3 regions of the Pseudoalteromonas sp. MBR-15 genome follow, and region 2 is predicted to be linked to each of the others. Evidence: predicted binding sites of a transcription regulator. Region 2 holds the regulator's gene; each other region holds the start of a gene.
The links. The regulator ArgR, encoded in region 2, controls arginine synthesis, uptake and breakdown. The targets are predictions, from matches to a motif close to ANTGAATANNTATTCANT.

Region 1 (4,273 bases), on a different contig from region 2:
GTTGAAATCGAGACTGTTGCTGAAGAAACGCCAGAGCTAATCCACAAAGCTGAAATCGATCCACTTGTAGGTCCTCAAGCGTATCAAGCTCGTGAATTAGGCTTCAAACTAGGTTTAAACCCAACGCAAATGAAACAGTTTGTTAAGATCTTCATGGGTCTTGCGAACATGTTCAACGATTTCGATTTCGCATTATTAGAAATCAACCCGCTTGTTATCACAGACGAAGGCAACCTTCACTGTCTAGATGGCAAAATCGGTGTAGATGGTAACGCGCTTTACCGTCAACCTAAAATCCGTGAAATGCACGATCCATCTCAAGAAGATGCACGTGAAGCTCACGCTGCAAGCTTCGAGCTTAACTACGTTGCACTAGACGGTAACGTGGGTTGTATGGTTAACGGTGCAGGCCTAGCAATGGGTACGATGGACATCGTAAACCTACACGGTGGCAAGCCAGCTAACTTCCTAGATGTTGGTGGCGGCGCGACGAAAGAGCGTGTATCTGAAGCATTCAAGATCATCCTTTCAGACGACAACGTAAAAGCTGTTTTAGTTAACATCTTCGGTGGTATCGTTCGTTGTGACATGATCGCAGAAGGTATCATTGGTGCAGTTAAAGAAGTAGGCGTAAACGTACCAGTAGTAGTACGTTTAGAAGGTACTAACGCTGAACTAGGTCGTGAAGTACTTGCTAATTCTGACCTTAACATCATCGCTGCTGAATCACTAACAGACGCAGCTGAAAAAGTTGTTGCTGCTGCGGAGGGCAAATAATGTCTGTATTAATCAATAAAGATACAAAAGTTATCTGTCAAGGTTTCACTGGTGGCCAAGGTACTTTCCACTCTGAGCAAGCGCTTGAGTATGGTACACAAATGGTTGGTGGTGTTAGCCCAGGTAAAGGCGGTCAAACGCACCTTGGTCTTCCAGTATTCAACACAGTACGTGACGCTGTAGAAGCAACTGGCGCAACTGCATCAGTAATCTACGTACCAGCACCTTTCTGTAAAGATGCAATCTTAGAAGCTATCGATGCTGGCATCGAGCTTATCGTTTGTATCACTGAAGGTATCCCAACACTAGACATGGTTGACGTTAAAGTTAAGCTTGAGCAAACTGGTGTTCGCATGATCGGTCCTAACTGCCCAGGTGTTATCACTCCGGGTGAAACTAAGATCGGTATCATGCCTGGTCACATCCACAAGCCTGGTAAAGTAGGTATCGTATCACGTTCTGGTACACTTACTTACGAAGCGGTTAAGCAAACTACTGATGCTGGTTTCGGCCAATCAACATGTGTTGGTATCGGTGGCGACCCAATCCCTGGCACTAACTTCATCGACGTTTTAGAAATGTTCGAAAAAGACGAGCAAACTGAAGCAATCGTTATGATCGGTGAAATCGGTGGTACAGCAGAAGAAGAAGCTGCTGAATACATCAAGCACAACGTAACTAAGCCTGTTGTTTCTTACATTGCGGGTGTAACTGCGCCTCCAGGTAAGCGTATGGGTCACGCGGGTGCAATCATCGCAGGCGGTAAAGGTACTGCTGATGAGAAATTTGCTGCATTAGAAGCTGCTGGCGTTAAAACAGTACGTTCACTAGCTGACATCGGTGCTGCACTTAAAGAGAAAACAGGCTGGTAATCGGTCTTTAATCTCTTAAAAAGAGGCTCGCTTATGCGGGCCTTTTTTATTACTTAATTCACTGTCAATTTTTATTCATAAATAAAGAATAAAAATTCTTTATTTATGAATAAAAATTCCTTAAACTAATTCCTCTGTTTCCGTTTTAATAAAAAACGCTTGAATTTAAAAGGTAATTAGCACGTGCGTACTACAGAATTAGTAGACGGATTTCGTCAGTCGACTCCTTATGTAAATGCCCATAGAGGCAAGACTTTCGTTGTAATGCTGGGTGGTGAGGCGATAGACCAGCCAGGCTGTCGAAGTATTATTAATGATGTTGCTCTATTAACAAGCTTAGGTATTAAGATTGTTTTGGTGTTTGGCGCACGGCCACAATTTAATGCCGCTTTGAATGAGGTTGGCATAACTAGTCATTTTCATAACGAGATCCGTGTTACCGATAACACCACTTTTGAAGTGATTAAAAAAGTGGCCGGAGCAATGCAATTTGACATCACCGCACGTTTATCCACGTCATTAAGTAGCACCCCCATGTCGGGCTCATTTTTAAATGTAGTCAGTGGTAATTTTGTTATAGCGCAGCCTTTAGGCGTTGATGAAGGGGTTGATTACCACCACTCGGGGCGGGTTAGGCGAATTGATGTTGAGGGAATACGCCACCAACTCAATAACAATAGTATTGTGCTCCTAGGTCCGATTGCTGCCTCAGTGACGGGTGAGAGCTTTAATTTAACCGCAGAAGAAATTGCGACTCAAGTTGCTTTAAAGCTCAGAGCAGACAAAATGCTAGGCTTTAGCCAAGATGCAGGTATTTTAGATGAAAATGGCGAAGCGATAGCAGAATTAATGCCAAACGAAGCCGAGCGAGTGTTAGAGCACTATCGCACTCATACACCTTCATGTTTGAGCGCCCCTGTCTTTTTGCAAGCTGCTATTGATGCATGTCGGGGCGGGGTGCATCGGTGTCACCTTGTCAGCTACAAAGAAGATGGTGCCTTATTGCAAGAGCTCTTCTCTTTGGATGGTATTGGGACCCAGATTGCGCCACAAAGTTCTGAACAACTTCGTAGTGCAACGATCAGTGATATAACCGGTATCTTAAACTTAATTAGACCACTTGAAGAGCAGGGCTATTTAGTGCGTCGCTCAAGAGAGCAATTAGAGATAGAAATTGAGCAATTCACAGTGATTGAGCGTGATGGACTTATTATCGCGTGCGCTGCCCTTTACCCATTTGATGAAGAGCAGGTTGGTGAATTTGCAAGTCTTGCTGTTCACCCTCAATATCGTGATGCAGACCGTGGCAGTAATTTATTACGTTTTATAATTAATAAGGCAAAACGGTGTGGTTATCATGGGTTATTTGCGTTAACAACGCGCAGTATTCATTGGTTTATTGAACAAGGTTTTGAATTGGTGACGGTCGATGAACTGCCCGCGAAGAAAAAGTCGCTGTATAACTACCAGCGACGCTCAAAGGTATTACGTTTAGACTTATCTAAATTACCAAAAAATCGTTAAGGTAAAGGTGGGTGACACATCGCTGTCACCCGCGTAAAACCTGTTTAATATTGATAGTTAATATGCTGATAAAAGCGCACGCGTAAGTCTTGGCGTGTTGGATTAAACGCAAGTTCGTCTGTCACCTCATTAATGGCACTTTGTACTTGGTTCATAAATCGGCCGTAACCGATATCGTGTTTATCTTTTTCTGCTGCTGCAATAACAAAGTGCAGCACATCGACCAACGTATCCGCATTCCAAAATTGTTGTATTTGTACTTGCTCGCTGGTGCAGTCGAAAGTCAGTTTTTGTAACTCGCTATTGCTCTGTGCATTGTCAATATTACTATTACGCACAATCGGGCGTGTTCCATTTGCGATAAAGGCAGCTAAGTTAAGTTGACGCTTATCACAGGCACGTTTAAACGCATCAAAAATATACTGATAAAACTGACTATAGTTTTCTTCATTTAGCATATGCTGAAATTGTGTCTTAATTGCGCGTGTGACAGGAATTGAAAAGCCTGCATAGGTCATTTCGCTGTGATCGCTTGGCAAATGGCATTGGCGCGATTGATAACGCGGATATAAACTTCGTAACTTATAGCCATAGCTTTCTTTGTGGCCTTTGGCTTTGGCAAATAAGTCATAGGTTAAGTGTTGATGATCTCGAATCTTAAGCGGGGGTTGGTTGCTTAAAAGCTTGTCTTGTAATGTATTGATTACCCGTTGCACTTTATGGTGGAACTGTGCCGCATTTGCACGAATATCGTCACCGGTTGCTAAGAATAATAAGCGAATTTTTTTGCATCTTTCTTCGCCATTAGCAAATACATTGTGTGCTTCGTGGTATTGCGGATTATAGAAAAATAATATTTGTTTTGTTGTTTCTAAACTGTACGCCTCATCATGGTAGCGTACGACAGGTAGTTTATCATTCGCAATGAGATGTACGTTATGAAGTTCATACTCATCGCACAGCGCAAATAATTCCCTTGCAAGACGCTTGTAACCGCAGCTAATGTTCGTAAACTGGGCAAAAAACTCATCATTGGGTTTAAATTCAACTAACACATACTGGTTTGCACGTGCAGAGCTAGGAATATAGACTCGGTGTTG
Region 2 (4,273 bases):
GGGCAGCAACAACGTGTCGCAATAGCGAGAGCTTTGGCATATAAACCCAGTTTATTACTACTTGATGAGCCATTTTCGAACATTGATACCCAAGTGCGTTTTGAATTAATTGCTGATATTCGTCGGATTATAAAAGACCAACAAGTTTCCGCTGTTTTTGTGACGCACTCAAAAGAAGAAGCGTTTGCCTTTGCTGATACGCTTGCGGTGATGCACGGTGGAAAAATAGCGCAACAAGGCACTCCCGAGCAGTTATTTAGCCAACCTAACTCAAAGGAGGTTGCAGAGTTTCTTGGTACGGGCATATACTTAACGGCAAAAGTCTTAACGCCAACTGAATATGAAACGACGTATGGTGTCATACATTCGCTAACCGAAAGCAAGCATCAAGGTCAACACGGTGTGGTGTATGTACGACCTCATCATATTAAGTTATGTGAGGCAGAGCACGGCGATGTAAGTAGTCAAGCCATACTCAACAGACGTTTTATCGGTACGCGTTATGTGTATAAGGTACGTATTGCTGGGCAGGAGCTAGAAGTTGCTGCCGAAAATGATCGTGTACTAGCGGTCGAGCAACCAGTAAAAATAAAAATAATGCCACATACGGTCAATTTTTTCGAAGATTAAACAGAACGTTATAATCCTGAATTCCTTGTCTGTATGTTTGATAACGAGTAGCTAAGGATTCATTATGGCGCAAGCGCAATCTGGGATTTGTGCTGAAGCAAACTTACACGGTTTGCACCTGTTTTTTAATGTTTATGATGGTCACGATGAGTCATTACGCAAAAAACTTAAACGCGTAAGCGTCATTCAAGACGAGTTTGCAGACCAATTCTCTGAAGCCATGTTGTCATGTGTGGTTGCGCTTGGTGCGCAGTACTGGCCGCATATACTGCCAGAGTTTATTCCAAGCCAATTACAAAGCTTTCCAAATGTGACGCACAGTGAGCACGTCATGAGTGCGCAGCCATTCGATTTGTTTGTGCAAATTCGCTCTGATCGTGAAGATGTAAATCACCTTTTTGCTCTACAAATCATTAAATTATTTACACCTGATGTTGAGCTGGTGGAACAAGTTCGTAACTTTCGCTTTTTAGATGGCCGCGATTTTAATGGCTTTATTTATGCGGGAGACACTCCGCATGGGCGACAAAAGCGAAGCACCGCACTGATTGATAAGCCGGGTCATTTTGAAGATCAGGGAAGTTATATTCATGTGCAGCGTTTTGTGCATGACCTAAGCGTGTGGCAACATTTGTCGTTATCTGAGCAAGAGCAAATCATGGGGCGTACACGTCTTGATAACACGTTAATAATGCCAGCTGTTGAAACGAGTCATGCAGTACGAAATGAATTAAAAGATGAAAAGGGTCAGCCTCTCATACTCAATCAAAGCATGCCGTTTGGTGACGTTCATAAACAGGGCATTTTAATGGTGTCGTGTGCAGCGCAAGGTGATGCGTTTGAACAGGTACTCAAAAGCCGATTAGGGCAGGGCGAATGTTATGACCATTGGCTCGATTTTACACAAGCCGACATGGGGTCTGCATTTTTCGCCCCGTCAGTAAACTTTTTGAAGCAGCTTTAACGTTAAACTGTATCGAATAATGTTCTAACACGGTCTAGCGTGACATCGATTTCAGAAATTTTTGCAGGGGCGATAAAAATAGTGTCGTCGCCTGCAATTGTACCCAGTACACCGTCTGCCTTACCTAATGAATCCAGTAATCGGGCAATCAGCTGTGCAGCCCCTGGGCTGGTACGAATAATAATCATCATTTCGTTGTGCATGATGTCGATAACAAGCTGACGAAGAGGGCTCTTTGCGGTTGGCACACCCATTTCGGCAGGTAAACAATACACCATTTCTTGTTTTGCATTGCGTGTGCGTACAGCGCCAAATTTACTCAACATGCGTGAGACTTTACTTTGGCTAATATTATCAAAGCCTTGGTCTTTTAATGCTTCGACAATCTCACCTTGTGAGCCAAAGTTTTCTTCTTTTAATAACGATTTAAACGCTTTGATCAGTGCTTCTTGTTTGTCTTGTGGTTGCATGTTGTCGTTTCTTTTATTCATCAAATATGAAGTAATTCTACACAATTCTGCATAGTTATGCAGTATTTGTTTGCATTTGTCGTCCAAATACCGTCACGTTACAGCTAAGTTTACAACTATGGTCGAAATTATACGCGAAATAAGCAGGATAAATTTGTTTTTAGTCGCTAATTTCATTATCTTTAGGGCCACAAATATTTCCTACCTCAAATTACGGAGAATTCCAATGAAAGTTGCTGTTTTAGGCGCAGCTGGCGGTATCGGCCAAGCATTGTCTTTATTATTAAAAACAAGTTTACCTGCAGGTTCTGAATTATCGTTATACGATGTTGCCCCTGTTGTTCCTGGTGTAGCGGTTGATCTTTCTCACATCCCAACTGACGTTAAAGTTGAAGGCTTTGGTGCAGACAGCTTGGACGCTGCATTAGTAGGTTGTGATATCGTTCTTATTCCAGCGGGTATGCCACGTAAGCCGGGCATGGACCGTGCGGACCTTTTCAACGTAAACGCAGGTATCATCAAAACATTAGCTGAAGGCATCGTTAAAAACTGCCCTAAAGCGTTAGTCGGTATCATCACTAACCCAGTAAATGGCACTGTGCCAATCGTTGCTGAAGTATTCAAAAAAGCGGGTACTTACGATGCTAACCGTGTATTCGGTATTACGACTCTTGACGTGATCCGTTCTGAAGCGTTTGTAGCTGAGCTTAAAGGCTTAAGCGCAACTGACGTTAAAGTCCCTGTTATTGGTGGTCACTCTGGTACAACCATTCTGCCACTTCTTTCACAAGTTGAAGGCGTTACTTTCACTGATGAAGAAGTTGCAGCACTTACTCCACGTATCCAAAATGCAGGTACTGAAGTTGTTAATGCTAAAGCTGGTGGCGGTTCAGCAACACTTTCAATGGGTGCCGCAGCGGCTCGTTTTTGTATGTCTTTAGTGAAAGGCTTACAAGGTGAAGACGTGGTAGATTACGCATACGTTGCTGTTGAAAATGGTGATGCTGCTTACTTCGCACACCCAGTACGTTTAGGTAAGAACGGTGTTGAAGAAATTCTTTCTTACGGTGAGTTAAGTGCATTCGAAGAGCAAGCTAAGAACGACATGCTAGCGACACTTAACAAAGACATCCAAGAAGGTGTTGATTTCATCAACGGTTAATCCCGATTGATGCTAAGCGCTTCACATGCATGTTGAAGCGCTTAAAACAAAAAAGCCTGCAATTGCAGGCTTTTTTAATGGCTCGAATAAAGTATCGCTTAGTGATCGCGGGCGACCGCAATCCGCGCTAAGCTTTCTAACGCTTGTTTGTATGGCGTGTCGGGTAAAAAAGCAATGCATGCAATGGCTTTATCAGCTTCTTGCTCTGCTTTTTGCATTGTAAACTCAAGGGCTTTGGTATCAGCGAGCGTCGCTAGAATGCTGTCTAAGTGATCCATACCATTGCCTAGTTCAATGGCTTCACGAACTAGTTTTACTTGCGCTGGTGTGCCTTTTTGTATCGCGTAAATAAGCGGTAAAGTAGGTTTACCTTCAGCTAAGTCATCACCAATGTTTTTGCCAAGTTGCTGTGCATCGGCATTGTAATCAAGTACATCATCTACTAGTTGAAAAGCAGTTCCTAAATGCATGCCGTATAGGTTTAATGCGTCGAGGACTTTTTCGTCTTGCTCGGTAATGATAGCGGCAAGACCCGTTGCGGCTTCGAAAAGCTTGGCGGTTTTGCTGTAAATAACCTGCATATAGCTTTGTTCGGTGGTGTTAGGGTCATTACAGTTCATAAGCTGCAACACTTCACCTTCAGCAATGACATTGGTCGCATCAGCTAAAATTTGCATGATCGGCATTTTGCCAAGCCCAACCATAAGCTGGAATGAGCGAGTGTAAATAAAATCACCCACGAGCACACTGGCTGCATTGCCAAACTCTGCGTTTGCGGTAGGTGTACCTCGACGCAAATTAGACTCATCAACCACGTCATCATGCAGCAAAGTTGCTGTGTGAATAAACTCAATGATGGTTGCTAGGGTAATGTGATCTTTACCCTCATAGCCTAAAGCTTTAGCTGCTAAAATAGCCAACATGGGGCGAACACGCTTGCCACCACTGTTAACTATGTATAAACCAAGTTGATTAACCAACGCGACATCTGAGCGCATTTGGGCATGTATAAGTTGATTGACGTCATCCATTTCATTTTCGATTAAC
Region 3 (4,273 bases), on a different contig from region 2:
GCCGAAGCCAATGGGTAAAAGCAGCAACGGCTCAAAATTACGTGCAATTGCCAAATACAGCAATAAGCACCCTACGGCAATCATAATCAAAGCAGGAAAGGTAAAGTTTGCTATACCCGTTGCATGCCAAAGGTTTAAAAGACCATCCATCTTCTATCCCCTACGCTAACGAAATCATAGCATCGCCAGTGGTAACTGAGTCACCTTCGGCTACTAAGATTTCAGCGACAGTGCCTGTATGTGCAGCACGGACTTCGGTTTCCATTTTCATTGCTTCCATAATGATAACCACATCGCCTTGATTTACCGTTTGGCCCGGCTTTACCTTAATTTTAAAGATATTACCCGCCAATGGCGCATTGAGCGTTTCACCCGCTGACGCTGATGCCGATTGTGGAATTAATTCGCTGTCTTTAAGAGTAACTTCTTTAAGCTCACCACCTTGCGCTACTACGACATCGTAAACTTTCCCATCAACTTTTACGCTATACTGCTCAGCTTTAACGGCATTTTTGCCTGACGTAGGTTGTTTACTTTCAGTCTGGGCAGTTTCAGCGGTTGGAACTGCTTCAAATGCATCAGGGTTATGGCGGTTTTTAATAAACTTCAAGCCAATTTGCGGGAATAATGCATAAGTAAGCACATCATCAATTACTTCATCAGCAAGCTCTAAGCCTTGCTCTTTGGCTTCTTTTAAAAGCTCAGCTTCTAATTTCTCAAGTTCAGGCTCAAGTTTATCAGCAGGGCGACAAGTAATCGGTTCAGCACCATCAAGGACGCGTTCTTGCAACTCTTTATTCATTGGCGCTGGTGTCGCACCATATTCACCTTTAAGTACACCGGCAGTTTCTTTAGTGATTGTTTTATAACGCTCACCAGTTAATACATTAAGTACCGCTTGTGTTCCTACTATTTGTGAGGTGGGTGTAACAAGCGGAATGAACCCTAAGTCTTCACGAACACGCGGGATCTCAAGTAATACTTGGTCTAATTTATCTGCTGCACCTTGCTCTTTAAGCTGGTTTTCCATGTTAGTTAACATGCCGCCAGGCACTTGTGCTAGTAAAATTCGACCATCAACCCCTTTTAAGCTGCCTTCAAATGCCGCATACTTTTTGCGAACATCACGGAAGTACGCAGCAATTTCTTCAAGTTGATTTAAATCGAGTTCAGTATCGCGCTCTGTGCCTTCAACAATTGACACAATTGTTTCAGTGGCACTGTGGCCATACGTCATACTCATTGACGATATTGCGGTATCAAGCATATCAATACCTGCATCAATTGCTTTTTGATATGTTGCAGTGCTAAGCCCCGTAGTCGCATGACATTGCATAGCAATCGGAATTGAAACTGTCTCTTTCAACCCTTTAATGAGTTGCTCACACTCATACGGTTTTAATAAACCCGCCATATCTTTAATACAAATAGAGTGACAACCAAGCTCTTCTAATTGTTTAGCAAGTTTTAACCACATATCAAGCGTATGAACAGGGCTTACCGTATACGAAATAGTCCCTTGCGCGTGCGCTCCCACTTTAACAGCCGCTTTAATCGCCGTTTCTAAGTTACGTACATCATTCATCGCATCGAAAATACGGAATACATCAACGCCATTTTTATGGGCGCGTTCAACAAATTTTTCGACAACGTCATCAGCATAGTGGCGATAACCTAAGAGATTTTGACCGCGTAATAACATTTGCTGTTTAGTGTTTGGCATTGCCGCCTTTAGCTCACGGATACGCTGCCAAGGGTCTTCACCTAAATAACGGATACAGGAGTCAAAAGTAGCTCCCCCCCATGATTCAATAGACCAATAACCTGCATGATCAAGCTTTTCGGCAATAGGCAGCATATCATCTAGGCGCATACGCGTTGCTAATAGAGACTGATGCGCATCACGCAATACTAATTCGGTTAGTTTTAATTTAGCCATGTTCAAGCTGCTCCGTTATTGTTGTTTATTTCTAAATTGAGCGATAGCAGCGCTGATAGCTGCAATATGTGCCGGTGGTACCCCTTGCTGAGGCTGTAATTTTGCGGTTCGGGCTGGAACTGAGCTCGCAGAGTTTTCAAATCGCCCCAACAATTTCGACATCAGCAGTACGGCTGAAATCAAAATACTGAGAAAGATAAATACACCCACCATACCCGTTAGCATTAAGCTGGCTGCGGTTGTAAGTAAGCCACCAATATCCATACTGCTCCCCTCGCTACTCAGAATAAAAAAACACTTAAATCGAATATTTATACATTCATAATAACAAACAAAACTTATTTTTAAAGCTTTATTGTCAATTGGTAAAACCAATTAATTACAGGGTAACACATCAAACAATTAATTAACACCAAGCCATTACGGCAATTAACTACCCAATATAGACGATAAAAATACTCAATATAGTCAAAAGTTATATGTAAAAATAGTTAACTGTGTAACGTAGCAGCGTAAAAATCAGCTAAAGCAAGGGGTTTGGTAACTTGCATGCCATACAGGTTAAATTGGTCTTACCAAGAAAACATAATCACAGGTGTCCACTTTCAGCATAGAAGTTGAAAAATTATCACTATGAATAAGTTACATGATCACTCGTAATAATTACCAAACGACACGCCACAAAAAAAACGAAAACAAAACTAACAAATTGAAAAATAAGGACTTTAAAACTTTGGTATGGAACTCGCTTCAGTCTAATCAACCGAAACGAAATTAAATAACCAAGGAGAACATTATGTTACGCTGGACAGTTACTTTTTTAGTTATAGCGCTAATCGCTGCAGTGTTAGGTTTTGGCGGTATTGCAGGGGCCGCAGCAGGCATAGCTAAAATCATATTTTTTATATTCTTAGTTTTACTTGTTATTTCACTTATATCAGGTGCTCTTAGAGGCAATGTACCTAAGTAATAACAAACCAACAGCAATTTACTTTACTAATTTATTTACAAGGAATTTCATTATGAAAAATTCAACTTTAAAAGCAGCTACTATCGCCCTATTTTCAGCTTTATTTATTATGGGGTGTGAAGACAACACAGCAGAAGAAGCTGGTGAGCGCATTGATGAAGCAGTAACCGACGCTCAAAATGCAGTAGAAGATGCATGCGAAGAAGTTAAAGAAGGTGTAAAAGCAGAAGAAACTAACTGCTAAAAATAGAGACTTTACGAAAAAAAGCGGCTTTATAAGTCGCTTTTTTTCGTAAAGCATTGGTATTTTTGAAAAACATATACAAAATAACGAAGTATTTTTTTACTTTTACCTAATATATATACTAAGCTGATATTGCTAAGAATGGACTATCAGCAGTATTCCATTGTTTTCTAGCCAACTATAATTTATTGGGAGATAACAATGTTAACCAGCAAACTATCTAATGCTATAAGATTAGCAATTAGTACAGGCTTCGTGTCATCAGTTTTACTGTATGCACCAACAAGTTCAGCCGAAGAAGAAACTGAAGCAAAAAAAGATCTCGAAGTGATATCAGTCACCGGTAGTCGGATTAGACAACCTGGTGCGGTCTCTGCAAGCCCTATTGTTTCAATTGGAGAAAAAGAACTAGGTTATCAACAAGAACCTGAAGTAGAGCAAATCCTTAGAACCCTTCCCTCTACAATCCCTGGAGACGGTAGTAACGTAAATAATGGCTCTGGCGGTGCAGCAACCATTAACTTAAGGGGCTTAGGTTCACAACGCTCTTTAGTGTTAATGAATGGTCGCCGGATGATTCCATACAACTATAATGGGTCTGTTGATAGCTCAACAATCCCCACAGCCCTCATTGAAAGAATTGACATTATTACCGGTGGTGCTTCTGCGGTATACGGCTCAGATGCGATTGCAGGTGCTGTGAATGTAGTCTTAAAAGATGACTTCCAAGGCGTTGATTTAGACTTTAAGCACTCTGAAACAGGTGATGGTGATGGCGATAAAGACAGCATAGCCCTGACAATCGGCTCTAATTTAGAAGATGATAAAGGCAATGTGGTTCTCTCTTTAGGCTGGAGCCAACGTGATCAAATCTTACTGGGTGACCGTCCGTTGGGCCTACTCGGTATAGAAACTAAAACAGGTGCTAACTACGAGCAATTCCTCAATGGTGAACCCCCAATTCCAGCACCAGCAGATTGTAGCGGTCCAAACTCTGTTGAAAGTGGCGGTTCAACAACAGCATTCCCTACGAGATTTGCGATTGTAGGTGCGGGTACAACAGGTTCTGGGCAATTTAGAAATGACGGAACATTGCAACCAGACACCTGTAGTGTATTTA

Region 1: argA (amino-acid N-acetyltransferase) is a predicted target of ArgR. The motif match lies at 1,754-1,771, and genes of this name have one in related genera.
Region 3: ACSSVW_RS11545 (OadG family transporter subunit) is a predicted target of ArgR. The motif match lies at 2,242-2,259, and genes of this name have one in related genera.

The regions. Positions count from the first base shown of each region.
Region 1 covers NZ_JBRJHH010000008.1:217,281-221,553, forward strand. Annotated here, with positions in the region: gene sucC (ADP-forming succinate--CoA ligase subunit beta) at 1-777, shown strand, start outside; gene sucD (succinate--CoA ligase subunit alpha) at 777-1,649, shown strand; gene argA (amino-acid N-acetyltransferase) at 1,833-3,173, shown strand; gene ACSSVW_RS12835 (DUF3083 family protein) at 3,218-4,273, opposite strand, start outside.
Region 2 covers NZ_JBRJHH010000006.1:38,438-42,710, forward strand. Annotated here, with positions in the region: gene ACSSVW_RS09660 (ABC transporter ATP-binding protein) at 1-630, shown strand, start outside; gene ACSSVW_RS09665 (Dyp-type peroxidase) at 695-1,594, shown strand; gene argR (transcriptional regulator ArgR) at 1,597-2,064, opposite strand; gene mdh (malate dehydrogenase) at 2,291-3,226, shown strand; gene ispB (octaprenyl diphosphate synthase) at 3,325-4,273, opposite strand, start outside.
Region 3 covers NZ_JBRJHH010000007.1:159,054-163,326, reverse strand. Annotated here, with positions in the region: gene ACSSVW_RS11555 (sodium ion-translocating decarboxylase subunit beta) at 1-150, opposite strand, end outside; gene oadA (sodium-extruding oxaloacetate decarboxylase subunit alpha) at 161-1,939, opposite strand; gene ACSSVW_RS11545 (OadG family transporter subunit) at 1,955-2,203, opposite strand; gene ACSSVW_RS11540 (DUF1328 domain-containing protein) at 2,736-2,909, shown strand; gene ACSSVW_RS11535 (hypothetical protein) at 2,962-3,153, shown strand; gene ACSSVW_RS11530 (TonB-dependent receptor domain-containing protein) at 3,355-4,273, shown strand, end outside.